Regions from separate parts of the Rhodococcus sp. K11/5 genome, predicted to be linked through region 2. Evidence: riboswitches for the same ligand, from Rfam matches in the RefSeq annotation. Region 2 holds a riboswitch; the other holds the start of a gene.
What was found. A riboswitch is a leader RNA that binds a small molecule or an ion and turns the genes downstream of it on or off. The one in region 2 is predicted to bind S-adenosylmethionine.

Region 1 (7,739 bases), 1.4 Mb from region 2:
CATCTTGAAGTCACCGGTGTGCAGCACGACACCCGCTCCGGTGCGCAGGACGATCGCCAGGCCGTCCGGAATGGAGTGGTTGACGGCGAGGAACTCCAGGCCGAAGGGGCCCTCCGTGCGGCTCTCGCCGGCCACGACCTCGACGAGCTTGGTGGAGACCTTGAACTCGTCGAACTTGGCCGCGAGGAACTGCAGCGTCAACCGAGACCCGATGACCGGGATGTCGCCGCGTTCGCGGAGGAGGTAGGGGACACCGCCGATGTGGTCCTCGTGACCGTGCGTCAGGACGATCGCGACGATGTCGTCGAGCCGGTGCCGGATGAAGCTCCAGTCGGGAAGGATGACGTCGACACCGGGCTGGTGCTCCTCGGGGAAGAGGACGCCGCAGTCGACGATCAGCAACTTCCCTTCGAACTCGAAGACGGTCATGTTGCGACCGATCTCGCCGAGTCCGCCGGTGGCGATCACTCGAAGGGTGCCGCTCGCCGGTGCGGTGATGTCCGGATTTCGCGTGGGGGAAGCGGATCTGCGCGGGCGTGAAGTTCTCGACATTAGTCTTACGCTACGGGAGATTTTCGTCTCGGTCGTGCGCGGGTTCTACCAGCGACGGCGCACAGGTGCGTTCGGTCACACGGCGCAACCGCAGGTTGCTTCGACTCTACAGTTGCGTAAGAGTAGAGTTCGTTCTCGTCCTTGGTCGTCACGCCCGTGCGTGAACCGCGAGATGCCCGTCCGGGCTCCGCGCAATCTTCCCTCGGTCGCAGCGATGCGACCACCCGCCACCAGCGGTCGATGGTGCGCGCCTGCCTGTTCGTGCGGCGCCGAACAGTGGAAAGGAACCGCCTTGACGACACAGAGCGGATACGACTCACCGATGCCTCACGAGGTGACGGAGAGCGAGCACACCGTGCTCGATGCACTCAGGTCCCCCCGGCGATTGAAGACCGAGATCCTCGCCGGTCTCGTCGTGGCACTCGCGCTCATCCCCGAGGCCATCGCCTTCTCCATCATCGCGGGTGTCGATCCGCGCATCGGATTGTTCGCGTCCTTCACCATGGCCGTGTCGATCGCTTTCCTGGGCGGCCGTCCCGCGATGATCTCGGCGGCGACCGGTGCCATCGCGCTGGTCATCGCCCCGGTCGCCCGCGAGTACGGGCTCGACTACTTCATCGCGACCGTCATCCTCGCCGGCATCCTGCAGGTCCTCTTCGGCGTCCTCGGTGTGGCGAAGCTGATGCGGTTCATCCCTCGTAGCGTCATGGTCGGCTTCGTGAACGCACTGGCGATTCTCATCTTCACCTCCCAGTTCCCCGTCCTGATCGGGGTGCCGTGGCTGGTGTATCCCATGGTCGCGGTCGGTCTGGTCATCATGTTCGGTCTCCCCAGAATCACCTCGGTGGTCCCCGCGCCACTGGTCGCGATCGTGCTGCTGACCGCCGCGACGGTGACCTTCGCGTGGAACGTTCCCAACGTCGGGGGCGAGGGCGAACTGCCCGACAGCCTGCCGTCGCTGTTCCTGCCCGACGTTCCGCTGACGCTCGAGACCCTGCAGATCATCGCCCCGTTCGCCATCGCGATGGCCATCGTCGGTCTCCTCGAGTCGCTGCTGACGGCGAAGCTCGTCGACGACGTCACCGACACCCACTCGAACAAGACGCGCGAGAGCTGGGGCCAGGGCGCGGCCAACGTCATCACCGGCTTCTTCGGCGGCATGGGAGGGTGCGCGATGGTCGGCCAGACCATGATCAACGTCAAGGCGTCCGGTGCCCGCACCCGGATCTCGACCTTCATGGCCGGTATGTTCCTGCTGGTCCTCGTCGTCGGACTCGGCGACGTCGTCGCGCTGATCCCCATGGGAGCCCTCGCCGCGGTCATGATCGTGGTGGCGATCGGCACGTTCGACTGGCACAGCGTGCGCCCGAAGACGTTGCGCCGCATGCCCAAGAGCGAAACCACCGTCATGGTGGTGACCGTCGTGGTCACCGTGGCGACGCACAACCTGGCGTACGGCGTGGTGGTCGGCGTGCTGACCGCGATGGTGCTGTTCGCCCGCCGCGTCGCCCACCTCACCACGGTCACCAAGGTGTCGGACGAGGATGCGAACCACGACGGATCGGTCGACACCCGCGTCTACCGGGTCAGCGGTGAACTGTTCTTCGCCTCGAGCAACGATCTGGTGTACCGGTTCGACTACTCGGGTGACCCGAAGAACGTGATCATCGATCTCAGCGGAGCCCACGTGTGGGACGCCTCCACGGTCGCGGCGCTCGACGCCGTCACCCAGAAGTACGCCTCGAAGGGCAAGCACGCGGAGATCACCGGGCTTGACGACGAATCGGCGGCGCGGCACCTGCGGTTGACCGGAAACCTGTCCACGGAACACTGATGTTCGCGATGAACGGGACCACATGACCACCCACACCTCCGCGCCGTCCGCGCGGGCCACCTCGCCGTGGCTGATCGTCGCCATGGCGAGCGTGGCGTCCATCATGACCGCCCCCGGTCAGACCGCCGCGATCTCGGTCTTCACCGATCCGCTGATCGCCGAGCTCGGCATCTCGCGCACCGAACTGTCGTTGAGTTACCTCGTCGGCACCCTCGGCGGGGCGGCCGCGATGCCGTTCGTCGGCCGCGCGTTGGATCGGTACGGCGTCCGCGCCGTGATGGCCGTGATCGGCGCGATCTTCGGCGCGGTGCTGATGGGGTTGAGCGTCGCCACCGACGTCTACGGCCTGACCGCGGGGTTCGTCGGGATCCGCATGGCCGGCCAGGGGGCCCTGGGCCTGGCGGCGACGACCGCCGTGGCCGTGCACGTCACCAAGCGACGTGGCTTGGCCCTGGGCATCACCGCCGCGGCGGGATCCGCGGGAATCTCCCTCGCGCCGGTGCTCCTCGAGCGTCTGGTCGCCTCGCACGGTATCGACGCCGTGTGGCGATACGAGGCGATCGCGGTGTGGGTCATCGTGATTCCGGTCGCGTTGCTCGGACTGCGGTCCACCTCGCCGCGTCGGGCGCCGCGCGCGATCGAGGTGCCGGTCTCCACGCCGGGGTCCCTCGGCGTCGCGGACCTCGGCAGCACCGACGCCGACGCTCGGGGCGACGTGTGGACCGTCCGCGCCGCGATGCGCACGCTGATGTTCTGGGCCATCGCGTCGGGGCTCGCCGCGTCCGGGATGCTCAGCACTGCAGTCGCTTTCCATCAGATCTCGCTGTTGGGGGAGCAGGGTCTCAGCGCCACCGCGGCGGCCGCGAACTTCATCCCGCAGACCGTGGCCGGGTTGATCGGCACGCTCGCGCTCGGTGCACTCGCCGATCGGATCGCACCCAAGCTCGGCGTGGCGATCTCGATGGCGTTGCTGTGTGCGGCGCTGGTCTCCATCCCGCTGATCGAGCCCGGATTCCTGGCCGTCGTCTACGGGCTGATTCTGGGGTTGGCCGGCGGATCCATTCGCGCCGTCGAGGCGGCGGCCTACGCCCACTACTTCGGGACCGCGCACATCGGCGCGATTCGCGGTGTCGCCACGATGATCAGCGTCGGGTCCACGGCGTTCGGACCGGTGGCGTTGTCCCTCGGCCGCGACGTGTTCGACAGTTACGTCCCCGTGGTGCTGGGATTCGCGATCGTTCCCGCCGCGGTGTGCGTGCTGGTGGCGTTCACTCCCGCTCCGACGCTCCCGGAATCCGGCGGGACGAAAAGGTAGTTGCGGCACTCGATGTCGATCTCGAACACGGGTGTCCACCTGGCGCCGCGCCACACGTGCATCGAGTAGCCCTGCGCGAGAACGACATCGACGACGTCCTCGGCGCGGCGGTCGTATCGATCGAGGTGGCGCTGATCGATCTCGAGCAGCAGGGTCGGCTGCGAGTTCTTCAAAACCTCGATGCCGCCGTGCAGAACGGCGAGCTCCGCGCCCTCGACGTCGGCCTTGACGAAGTCCACTCGCTCCATACCCCGCGCTCGACACACCTCGTCCAGCGTCTCCATCCGGACGTGGCGGTGTCGAGACGAGGAGAACTCGGTGTTCGCACCCTCGCCGGAGGCACCGGCCACGATGAACGCGCGGCCGTGCACCGGGAGGAATTTGCGGCGCGGCACGGACAGTTCGGTCCAGCCGACCGCGTCACCGAGGGCGGTGTTCGCGATGGTCACGCGGGGGGTGCGCAGCACGCGGGAGACGATGCGCAACCAGCGGGCGAGCGACGGATTCGGTTCGAACGCAACGACTCTGCCCGACGATCCGGCTAGGGCGGCGAGGCCGATGGTGTACAGCCCGTACTCGGCGCCGACGTCCAGGCAGATGGCCCCGGGGAAGACGTGCTGGGCGAGCCCCTCGATCTCCGGCTCGAGCACCGACGTGCGGCTCGCGAGAAGTCGCAGGACCCGGGCCACGCCCCGGACGCGGCGGGAGGAGGGGCTGGCCATGAGCCATACTCTACCGCCACGTAAGAGTTCGAGCCCACCGCGCTCGGCGTTGACAACACATCGAGCGTTTGCCATCCTGCTTCCAGGTCACGAGTACCAGCATCAAGCCCCGGCTCGCTGGTCGGCAACCCTCCTCCGCGGTGGGGTGCTCCGGGTGACGACCCGGCCGATTCCCGACAACGGGACGGCAAGCGCGGATCGGTCCCACACCGGTCCCTGAACGAGGGGACACCTCTGTCATGACTGCTGTCGATTGCTGCACACCCGTCCGTTCGCTACCGCCGGTGCTCGGGGCCGACGAGCGGGTGCTCTGCTCCGACGGAACCACGGTTCGCTATCTCGACTTCGACTGCGCGGCAAGCGCACCCGCGCTCGACGCGGTGGTGTGCGCGGTGGCGGACTGCATCCCGAACTACGCGAGCGTGCACCGGGGCGCGGGGCACAAGTCGCGGGTGAGCACCGACGCGTTCGAAGCCGCGCGGGCGACGGTCGGACGCTTCTGCGGGGCGGGCGCCGAGGACGTGGTGGTGTTCACCCGCAACACCACCGACGCGTTGAACCTGTTGTCGCGCTGCGTTCCCGGCGACACCGTGGTCCTCGACGTCGAACATCACGCGAACCTGCTTCCGTGGCGGAACCGCCGCGTGGTGCGGGCCGCGGACACCGTCGCGGAGACGCTCGAGCGCGTCGCGGCCGAACTGTGGTCGACGCCGGCGGCGCTGCTGGCCGTCACCGGGGCGTCCAACGTCACCGGTGAGGTTCTTCCGCTGGCGGAACTGGCGGCGCTCGCGCATCGCTGCGGCGCTCGCATTCTGGTCGACGGTGCCCAGCTGGTTCCGCACCGTGGTCTCGACATCGCAGCACTCGACGTCGATTACCTCGCCTTCTCCGGCCACAAGCTCTACGCCCCGTTCGGCTCGGGCGTGCTGGTGGGGCGCCGGGACTGGCTGGACGCGGCCGAGCCGTATCTCGCAGGGGGAGGTGCGACGTCGAGCGTCACGGTGGCGGAGGACGGATCGCTGGGGGTGACCTGGTGCCCGTCGCCCGCGCGGCACGAGGGCGGCACCCCGAACCTTCTCGGCGCGGTCGCACTCGCGGCGGCGTGCGAGACGCTCGCCGCGACCGGGTTCGACCGGATCGCCGAGCACGACGCCGTGCTGACCCACGCGTTGCGAGACGGGCTCGCCGGTGTGGAGGGCCTGGAGATCGTACGTGTGTGGTCGGACGGGGACGACGGCGTCGGCATCGTCACGTTCCAGGTTGCGGGCGTCGATCCGTTCGCGCTGGCCACGGCGTTGGCCGACGACTTCGGGATCGGTGTCCGGGCGGGAAAGTTCTGCGCGCACCCGCTGCTGGACCGCGTGGGGCACGGTGATGGTGCCGTGCGCGCGAGCATCGGTATCGCGACCACCGTCGAGGACGTGCACAGGCTGGTCCGCGCGGTCGGTGTGTGCTGCGTCTCGTTGCGCGATCGCGAGTCGGCGGTGTCGTTAGCATGAGCAACATGGTCACGGACGCGCGATGGGCTCGGCGCCACATCGACCTGTGCCGAGCCACGGCGAGTGCGTGTCGGCCCCGGTGATCTCCCGGGTGACCCACTTTCCGTCCGACCGACAGGCAGCGCTCATGACCTCCGTACTCTCCGACTCCGTCGTACTCCTCGATACCGACGCCCTCCCCGATGCCGACGCCTCCGGTGGTGACGATGCCGCGGTGGTGCGCATCGTCGCCGCCGATCTGTCCGTCGCGCAGAACCGCTACCGCGCGCTGCGCGAGACGAACCCCGACGCGCGAGTGTTTGTCGATGTCGACGTGCACCTCGCCGCGGACGCGCGCACGGCGCGACGCGAGGTGGCGGAGTCCGGCCGAGCGCCCCGGCCGGATTCGCTGCAGTACGTCGGCACCGCCACCGGACTGATCAGCCTGATCGCCGACATCGTCACCGTCCGGGCGGCCGACGGGGTGACGGTGCGTCCGGTGATCGAGGCGGCCCGCGCGGACGTGGTGCGCCGCGTGGTCGACGACGTGATTCCCGGTGTGGCGCAGCGGAAAGTGCGGGGGTAGATCGGCTTTCCGCGGGAGTTGTGTGGATCCGGGCGTGCTGCAGCGCCCACGTGTCCACACAGCACCCACGGAAAACCAGTCAGGGGAACAGGTTCACCCGCCGACCTCCACCGCCAGACCCGCGGTGATCCGCAGAACCTCGGAGTACGAGGTCCGGAACATGGTGCCGGGATCCCCGGCCGCCGCCCAGAGCGTCGGATGCTCGGCCAACGCGGAATCGACGAACGTGGGCAGATTGGTCGGATGCCCCACCGGTGCCACGGAGCCCACGGGCTGACCGGTCGCGTGCTCGGCGTCCGCGATCGATGCGCGCGTCAACACCCCGCCGACACGTGGGCCGGTCGCGGCCAGGTCCACGTTGTGCGCGCCCGAGACCAGGAACAGCACCGGATCCTCGTCGAGCAGGAACACCATCGACTTGCAGATCGCACCCAGTTCGACGCCGTGCGCCTCCGCCGCCTGACGTGCGGTGTGGGTCGGACGATCGGAGGTGACGATCACGCCGTGGTGCCCTCGGGAGATCAGTACATCCGCGACTCGGGATGCGCCGGGGTGATGGATCCTCGCCATGGCGTCGAGGATATGGCGTCGGGTGGGGATTTCGGGGATGGCTACGCTGACCCGATGACCGAACAGAACCAGACCTGGACCGCGTTCACCGTCGAGAAGGCCGATCACGTGGCGACCGTGACCATGATCGGGCCCGGCAAGGGAAATGCGATGGGCCCGGACTTCTGGTCCGAGCTGCCGCCGATCTTCGCCGATCTCGACGCCGATCCCGAGGTCCGCGCCGTGGTGATCGCCGGGTCCGGCAAGCACTTCACCTACGGTCTGGATCTACCCGCGATGGCCGGCGACTTCGGTCCCGTGCTCGCCGGCGCGCAGGCCGGACCGCGCAGCACGTTCCACGACCTGATCAAGCGCATGCAGAGCGGGATCAACGCCGTGGCGGACTGCCGCAAGCCCGTCGTCGCGGCCGTACAGGGATGGTGCATCGGCGGCGGCGTCGACCTGATCTCGGCCGCGGACATCCGCTACGCGAGCGCCGACGCCAAGTTCAGCATCCGTGAGGTGAAGGTGGCGATCGTGGCCGACATGGGCTCCTTCGCCCGGCTGCCCGCCATCATCGGCGACGGCCACCTGCGTGAACTGGCGCTGACCGGCAAGGACATCGACGCCGCGCGGGCCGAGCGCATCGGACTGGTCAACGAGGTGTTCGCCGACTCCGACGAGACGACGGCCGCCGCGCATC
Region 2 (7,739 bases):
GACACCGCGGCTTCGAGGTCGGCGATCACCGCACCCGCCGCCGGGTCGGAGATCGCCGTCGACACCACCGGAACACCAGCAGCAGAACCAGCAGCATCGGAATCACCGGCAGCCGAGCCGTCCGGGCACGGCGAGGCCGGCGCCTCAGCCTCGGCTGCGTCGCTCACCCCCTGATCCTGCGGACCCCCCGGTTCCATACGTCCAGAGTAACCGACATATCGAACAAGTGTTCGATTACTTACTCCGAACGTAAAGGGTGCAGTTTGTGTCGAGGAACAACTCCATTCTGGCTGGCTAGCATGCACGTCATGCGAACACGATTGCTGGTGACGCTCTCGATTCTCGGCGCTCTTTTCCTGGCCGGATGCGCGGAGAACGAACCGGATCTGGGTCCGGGCACGGCCGTCGACGTCGTGGAACAACCAGGAACCGAAGCGATGCTCGATTCGGTCGGCCCCGCCGACGCACCCGCGCGCGGCCAGTTCTCGACGTCGGAGTCCTCGCGGCAGGACGTCGTCAACGGATTCCTCGCTGTCACCGTGGACGAACCGCAGGAAGTGGCCGACCGCGCTCAGGATGCGGTGAGTACACGAGGTGGCCGAGTCGATTCCCGGACGGACTCCCCGGCGGTCGAGGATCAGATCGCATCGAGCTCGCTGACACTGCGCATCCCGGTGGACGAACTCGACGCGACCCTGGTGGAACTCCGGGATCTCGGCACCGTGACGTCGTCGAGCCTCGATCGATCCGACGTGACGATGCAGAGCCAGGATCTCTCGGCTCGAATCGCGGCGCTGCAGGCAACCGTCGACCGGTTCCGAGAACTCCTCACCACAGCCGCGGACACCGCGGACCTCATCGCCATCGAAACGGCGTTGTCGGATCGACAGGGAGAACTCGACAGCCTGCGTTCCCAACAGCAATCGCTCGACGACCGGATCGAACTGGCGACGATCACGCTGCAACTCACGGCCACCGACCCCGACGAGGTGTCGTCCGGGGGAGTGACCGGCGCGATCGTGGACGGATGGAACGCGCTGCTGAGTGCTCTGGGCGCCGGGGTTCTCTTCATCGCCGCCGCGCTGCCCTGGCTCGCGTTCGTCGCCGTGCTGGTGGGAATCGTGATCGTCGTCCGAAAGATTCGGCGCCGCAGGGCGAAGGGTCAGACGCCGCCGGCGAAGCCGAGCTGACGCCACGCCTCGTAGACGACGACCGAGGCCGCATTGGCCAGGTTCATCGAGCGTCGTCCCTCGAGCATCGGAATGCGGATGCGATCGGTGACGCGAGGATCGTCGAGTACTTCGGGAGCCAGTCCGGTGGGCTCGGGACCGAACAGCAACACGTCCCCTTCCCGGTACTCGATCGAGGCGTAGGACGTCGTGGCGTGCGTGGTGAACGCGAACACCCGATCGGGTGCCAGCGCCTCCCACGCGGTCGCGAGGTCCGGGTGAACGGTCACCGAGGCCAGATCGTGGTAATCCAGCCCGGCTCGGCGCAGTTTCGGTTCGGACAGATCGAACCCGAGCGGCTCGATCAGATGCAGTTCGCAGCCGGTCCCGGCAACCAGACGTATGGCGTTGCCGGTGTTCTGCGGAATCCGGGGTTCATGAAACATCAGTCGAAACACCGCTTCACCCTGCCATGCGCCGCCGACGGACGCGGACGTGGGAAACTGGCCCCCGTGACCGCAACGCGACTGGACGGAAAGATCACCCGCGACGAGATGTTCGTGGACCTCACCGCGCGGGTCTCCGCGCTCCGGGAGAAAGGCATCGTCCCGGGACTGGGCACAGTCCTGGTGGGCGACGATCCCGGATCCGCCGCTTACGTCCGTGGCAAGCACAACGACTGCGCCAAGGTGGGAATCCACTCGATCCGCAAAGATCTGCCCGCGGATGTCACCTCGGACGAACTGGACGCGGTCATCGACGAACTGAATGCCGATCCCGCGTGCACCGGGTACATCGTGCAACTGCCTCTGCCGAAACATCTCGACGAGAACCGCGCCCTCGAGCGGGTGGATCCCGCCAAGGACGCCGACGGCTTGCACCCGGTGAACCTCGGACGTCTGGTTCTCGGAAAGGAATCGACGCTGCCGTGTACGCCGCGCGGGATCGTGCATCTCCTTCGGCGCTACGACGTTCCCATCGCCGGGGCGCACGTGGTTGTCGTGGGCCGCGGGGTCACGGTGGGGCGTCCGATGGGTCTCATTCTGACCCGACGCTCCGAGAACGCCACGGTCACCCTGTGCCACACGGGAACTCGTGACCTCGCGGCCGAGGTGCGTCGCGCCGACATCGTGATCGCCGGCGCCGGCGTTCCGAACCTGATCACCGCCGACATGGTCAAGCCCGGTGCGGCCGTCGTCGATGTCGGGGTCTCGCGGACCGACGACGGACTCCGCGGAGACATCGCGGCCGACGTCGCCGAGGTCGCCGGATTCCTGTCCCCGAATCCCGGCGGAGTCGGGCCCCTCACGCGTGCGTTCCTGTTGAGCAATGTGGTCGAGAGCGCCGAACGAGCAACGGCGACGAGCGGACGATGACGCGGGACGCGATTCGCCGCAGCCTGCCGATGATCGCCGTGGTGGTGGTCATCGCGGCGGCCGTCGTGCTGGTTCTCGCGGACCGGTGGCGACGCGGGGCGTTCGTCTTCGGCCTCGCCACCCTGCTCGCGGCCGCGTGCCGTTTGTTCCTGAGCACCGAACGCGTCGGGCTTCTGGCCGTGCGGTCGCGGATGTTCGACACCCTGTCGCTCGCCGCGGTCGGCGGAGCCGTCGTGTGGCTCGCGGTGTCGATCGACCCGCTGGGCACCGACTGACGGGTTCGATACCCGGACCCGAGTTACCGACCCGACCGACGGGTCCGGCGGGTCAGCCGATCGAGTCGGTCGCCAGATCCATCGTGGCCAGCAACATCGCCGCGACCGGCTCCGGCTCGGTCAGAAATCCGTCATGACCGTCCCTCGAGGAGATGATTCGCAGACCGTCGCAGGTCGGAATCAGGTCGGCGATCTCCTGCTGCTGACGCAGCGGATAGAGCCGGTCGGAATCGACCCCACCTACCACCGTCGGCACCGTGACCGATCGCAACGCCTGCTCGATTCCGCCGCGGCCACGACCGACGTCGTGCCGGTTCATCGCCTCGGTGAGCAGAACGTACGTCGCCGCGTCGAATCGACCGACCAGCTTGTCGGCCTGATGCTCGAGGTAGCTCTGGACCGAGTAGCGACCGCCGGCCAACGCATCCTCGCCCACCTGGGACGAGTTCCCGAACCGCGCGTCGAGTTCGTGTTCCGTGCGATACGTCAGGTGCGCGATGCGACGGGCGATCTTTAAGCCGGTCAGGGGCTCGACACCGGCGTCGAAGTAGTCCCCGCCCCGCCAGTCCGGATCGCCGGTGATGGCGGCCATCTGCGTGGTCTGCGTCCCGATCTGATCCGCGGACGCCCGCGCGCCGACCGCCAACACCAGGCCCGACGCGACCCTGGCGGGATGTCCGACGAGCCATTCGAGTGTCCGCATGCCCCCCATGGATCCACCGACGACCGCCGCGAAGCGATCGATGCCGAGCACATCGGCCACCATCGTCTCGGCCGTGACCTGATCCCGAATGGAGATGGCGGGGAAGCGGGAGCCCCACGCTCGGCCGTCGGGTGCGAGCGACGAGGGGCCGGTGGTGCCGCGGCACCCACCGAGGACGTTGGTGGCCATCACGCACCAACGGTCGGTGTCGAGAGGGAGGCCGGAACCGACCAAGCCGGTCCACCAACCCGGCGACGGGTGATCCGGTCCGGCCGGGCCCGTGAGGTGGGAGTCGCCGGTGAGCGCATGTTCGACGAGCACCACGTTGTCGCGCCCGGGCGACAGCGCCCCCCAACGCTGAACGGCCACGGTGACGTCGGAGATCACGTCGCCGTTCTCCAGCGGCACATCACCGATGTGCACCGAGCCCACTCGCCCGTCCGGCGGCGGAAGCGCCGACGAACGGGCGAACGATGGGGTGTCGAGTATCAAGATGCGGCCCGGAAACCCTTCTCCAGATCGGCGACGATGTCGTCGATACCCTCGATCCCGACGGCGAGCCGCACGAGGCCGGGAGTGACCCCGGACGCGATCTGCTCGTCGGGCGTCAACTGCGAGTGCGTCGTCGACGCGGGATGTATCACAAGAGAACGCACGTCCCCGATATTAGCGACATGGCTGTGCAGTTCGAGCGCATCGACGAAGCGTTTGCCCGCATCCAGGCCTCCGGCCAGCTCGAACGCCACGATGGCGCCGGTCCCGCGCGGGGCGATGTCCTGTCCGCGGCGGTACCACGGCGACGATTCGAGGCCGGCGTAGTTCACCGATGTCACATCGTCACGGCCTTCGAGGTACGTCGCGACGGCGGTGGCGTTCTGCACATGCCGCTCCATGCGCAGGCTGAGTGTCTCGATGCCCTGACTGATGAGAAAAGCGTTGAACGGGGACACGGCCGCACCGATGTCGCGCAACAGCTGTACCCGCGCCTTCAGCGCGAAAGCCGGTGCGCCGAGGTCGGCGAACACGACGCCGTGATAGCTCGGATCGGGGGTGGTGAAGTTCGGGTGACGTCCCTGCGTCCAGTCGAACGTGCCACCGTCGACGATCACTCCGGCGACGGCTGTGCCGTGGCCGCCGAGGTACTTGGTCGCGGAGTGCACCACGATGTCCGCGCCGTGCTCGAGCGGCCGGATCAGATACGGCGTCGCGACCGTGTTGTCGACGATCAGCGGCACACCGTTGTCGTGGGCGACCGCAGAGACCCCTGGAATGTCGAAGATGTCGTTCTTGGGATTGGAGATCGTCTCGCCGTAGAACGCTTTCGTTTTCGGCGTGACGGCGGCGCGCCACTGGTCGAGATCATCGGGATCGTCGACGAACGTCGTGGTGATGCCCATCTTCGGCAGGGTGTAGTGGAACAGGTTGTACGTGCCGCCGTAGAGCCTGGGGCTCGAGACAATGTGATCTCCGGCTTCCGCGAGGTTCAGAATCGCGAGCGTCTCCGCGGCCTGACCCGACGCGAGCATCAACGCCGCCACGCCGCCCTCGAGGGCGGCGATGCGCTGTTCCACGACGTCCTGGGTGGGGTTCATGATGCGGGTGTAGATGTTGCCCGGCTCGGCGAGACCGAACAGCGCGGCCGCGTGGTCGGTGTTGTCGAACGTGTACGAGGTGGTCTGGTAGATCGGCAGAGCACGGGCATGGGTGGTGGAGTCGGCGACCTGACCGACGTGGACCTGCCGGGTTTCGAAGCTCCAGTTGAGCGCGGGATCGTCGACGGGGGCGCCGACTTCGTTCACGAGTTCGGCGTCGTTCGGGGTATCGGTCATGACGGTTCTGTGTCCTCTGCTGGTGGTCGAACAGAGCCCGATCGAGTCGGTGACCATGCGGTGCGCGGACCCGGTCGGCGCGTGCTGCGTCGTGGGTCGGACACGCCCGAGATCACGGAGTCGGGTCGGGCACGAGGGAAGTGGTCGGGGCCTATCGCGAACAGCTACACACGTGGAAACCTCCGAGTGGCCGCGTCGGAAGCGGCCGGTCGGGGCCGAAGGATCGGCCCGGTCGGTGGGCCCGAGGTGACGGACCCGCGCTTGCTCTCGGCTGTCGTACTGCGCCGAGTAACCCGGTCATCACCCGGGGCACCCCACCGCGGTTGGAGGGTTGCCGGCCAGCAAGCCGGGGCTCGATGCTGGCGCTCATGACCTTGTCGAGAATGGTAGCGGGTCCGGGAAAAGGGGTGAACGAGTGCCTCGAATTCGTCCGCCGGGAGCCCGCTCAGGAGTGGTGCGGCACCGAGACGAGGCCGGGGTCCCAGCTGTCCGAAGGGTCGCGTGGAATGCGGCCCGTCCAGACGACGACGGCCTGCACCGCGCAGCCGAGTGCATTCAACCGTTCCACCGCGCCCGTGAGGTCGCGCCAGGTGGAGCGCGCGGTGTCCACGACGAGAAGGCAGGGGCGCGGCGTGGCAGACAGGGTGGTCACGGCGGCGAGGGACAGTTCGGTGGTCCGATACGTGTACAGCCGACCGGCGGATTCGTCGATGTTGCGGCCGGACCGGTGAGGGGGACTTCCGGGGGTCAGCTCGTGCAGGGTGCGCGGTCGACCGACGAGCGCCGAGGCCGCGGCGAGGTCCCGGCCGAGTTCGCAGTCGGCCGGGTGGCTGAGCTGAACGACAGTCAGGCTGTCGTGCTCCGAGACGCATCCGGCGATGTCGAGCAGTGCGAGCGCGAAAGTGGGCTCGTCGGGCCGGACCGTGGCCGCGGGGAGCCCCAGGCGATCGACGACGTCTTCCCCCGGAGCGAACTCGGTGAATCGGTCGCGCCCGTAGCGGACGACGGGGACCGCCACGGCCAGCACGACGAGAGCGGCCACCGACACCGCGACCGCATCGACGAGAGCTCGGACGTCGAGGGACCCACCCGAGAGCCCGACCGTCGACCCGAGCCGCATCAGCCCGAGCAGTAGCGACGCCGCCACGAGCACGCGTCGCCGACGCGCGAACGCCGCGACACCGGTGCGCAGTGCCGTCCCGCCACGCGGTCGTGCGGCCCGCCGGGACGGACGACCCGGGGGCTCGACCATTCGTTCGTCGGGCACGGGTGTCCGGGGCGCGGGTGTCCGGGGAACGGGTGTCTCGGAGACCGAGACGTCCGCCGGTTCCATGCGTGCGGCGAGTTCGCGGCCCGCCGCGCTCCACGGGGAGGGAACGAACGTGCCGATGCCCGTCATGCGCGAACCGGCAACGGCGACACCGAGACCGCACCGCGTTCGAGCAGGGCATCCGCACCGCGTTCGAGCAGGGCGTCCGCCCAGGGCGCCGTGTAGATGGTGTCGAGGTACCGCTCGCCGAGATCCGGCGCGATGGCGACCGCCCGCGGCATCGCAGCCAGGGAATCGGCCGGCCGGTGATCGGCCAGCCATCGGGCAGCGCCACTGACCACCGTTCCGGTGGAACCGCCGAAGAGAAAGCCGCGTGCGGCGAGGCGCCGACACATCCGCACCGTGTCCGCCTCCGGGACCATCACGACATCGTGGACGAGACTCTCGTCGAGCATCGATGGCCGGATACCGGTACCGAGGCCCGGAATCATCCGCACGCTGGGAGGTCCGCCGAACGTCACCGACCCGACGGTGTCGACCGCGACGATGCGGACGTCGCGGCCCGATCGAGCGAACCATCTTGCGCAGCCCATCAGAGTTCCCGTGGTTCCGGCGCCGATGAACACGACGTCGACGTCGGGGAACTGTCGAGCGATGGCGGGGGCGGTGCGCGCGAAGTGCGACTGCCAGTTGTTCTCGTTCTCGTACTGGTTCAGCCAGACGTACTTCGAATCCGACGCACACAGTGTGCGCACCCGGTCGATCCGCGCCCCGAGCAACCCGTGAACCGGATCCGGTTCGGTGATCACCTGCACCGACGCTCCCAGTGCCTCCATCGTCTGACGCGTGGAGCGGTTGCACCGGTTGTCGGTGATGCAGACGAATCCGTACCCCTTGCTCGCCGCGATGACGGCGAGAGCCACACCGAGATTGCCCGAGGACGATTCGACGAGCACCGATCCTTTCCGCAAGCGCCCGCCGCGTTCGGCTGCCTCGACCATCGCGAGTGCAGGCGTCAACTTGACCGAACCGGCGAAGTTGAAGCATTCGCATTTCAGAGCGAGAGGGAACTCGAACAGTGGCGACAGATCCACGAAGAGATCGTCCTCGTGGTACT

Region 1: linked by a shared signal. The riboswitch ahead of ACY466_RS02420 (aminotransferase class V-fold PLP-dependent enzyme) and the one ahead of ACY466_RS09020 (bifunctional o-acetylhomoserine/o-acetylserine sulfhydrylase) in region 2 are both predicted to bind S-adenosylmethionine.

Annotation. Positions count from the first base shown of each region.
Region 1 is NZ_CM143721.1:487,476-495,214, forward strand. Features, by position in the region: gene ACY466_RS02400 (ribonuclease J) at 1-552, opposite strand, end outside; gene ACY466_RS02405 (SulP family inorganic anion transporter) at 875-2,386, shown strand; gene ACY466_RS02410 (MFS transporter) at 2,409-3,701, shown strand; gene ACY466_RS02415 (FkbM family methyltransferase) at 3,593-4,423, opposite strand; SAM riboswitch class IV at 4,509-4,623, shown strand; gene ACY466_RS02420 (aminotransferase class V-fold PLP-dependent enzyme) at 4,663-5,922, shown strand; gene ACY466_RS02425 (hypothetical protein) at 6,050-6,487, shown strand; gene ACY466_RS02430 (YbaK/EbsC family protein) at 6,581-7,057, opposite strand; gene ACY466_RS02435 (crotonase/enoyl-CoA hydratase family protein) at 7,112-7,739, shown strand, end outside.
Region 2 is NZ_CM143721.1:1,866,585-1,874,323, forward strand. Features, by position in the region: gene ACY466_RS08990 (HNH endonuclease signature motif containing protein) at 1-167, opposite strand, end outside; gene ACY466_RS08995 (DUF4349 domain-containing protein) at 309-1,190, shown strand; gene ACY466_RS09000 (tRNA (cytidine(34)-2'-O)-methyltransferase) at 1,163-1,627, opposite strand; gene ACY466_RS09005 (bifunctional methylenetetrahydrofolate dehydrogenase/methenyltetrahydrofolate cyclohydrolase) at 1,682-2,545, shown strand; gene ACY466_RS09010 (DUF3017 domain-containing protein) at 2,542-2,820, shown strand; gene metX (homoserine O-acetyltransferase MetX) at 2,873-4,018, opposite strand; gene ACY466_RS09020 (bifunctional o-acetylhomoserine/o-acetylserine sulfhydrylase) at 4,012-5,352, opposite strand; SAM riboswitch class IV at 5,605-5,726, opposite strand; gene ACY466_RS09025 (hypothetical protein) at 5,798-6,751, opposite strand; gene sbnA (2,3-diaminopropionate biosynthesis protein SbnA) at 6,748-7,739, opposite strand, start outside.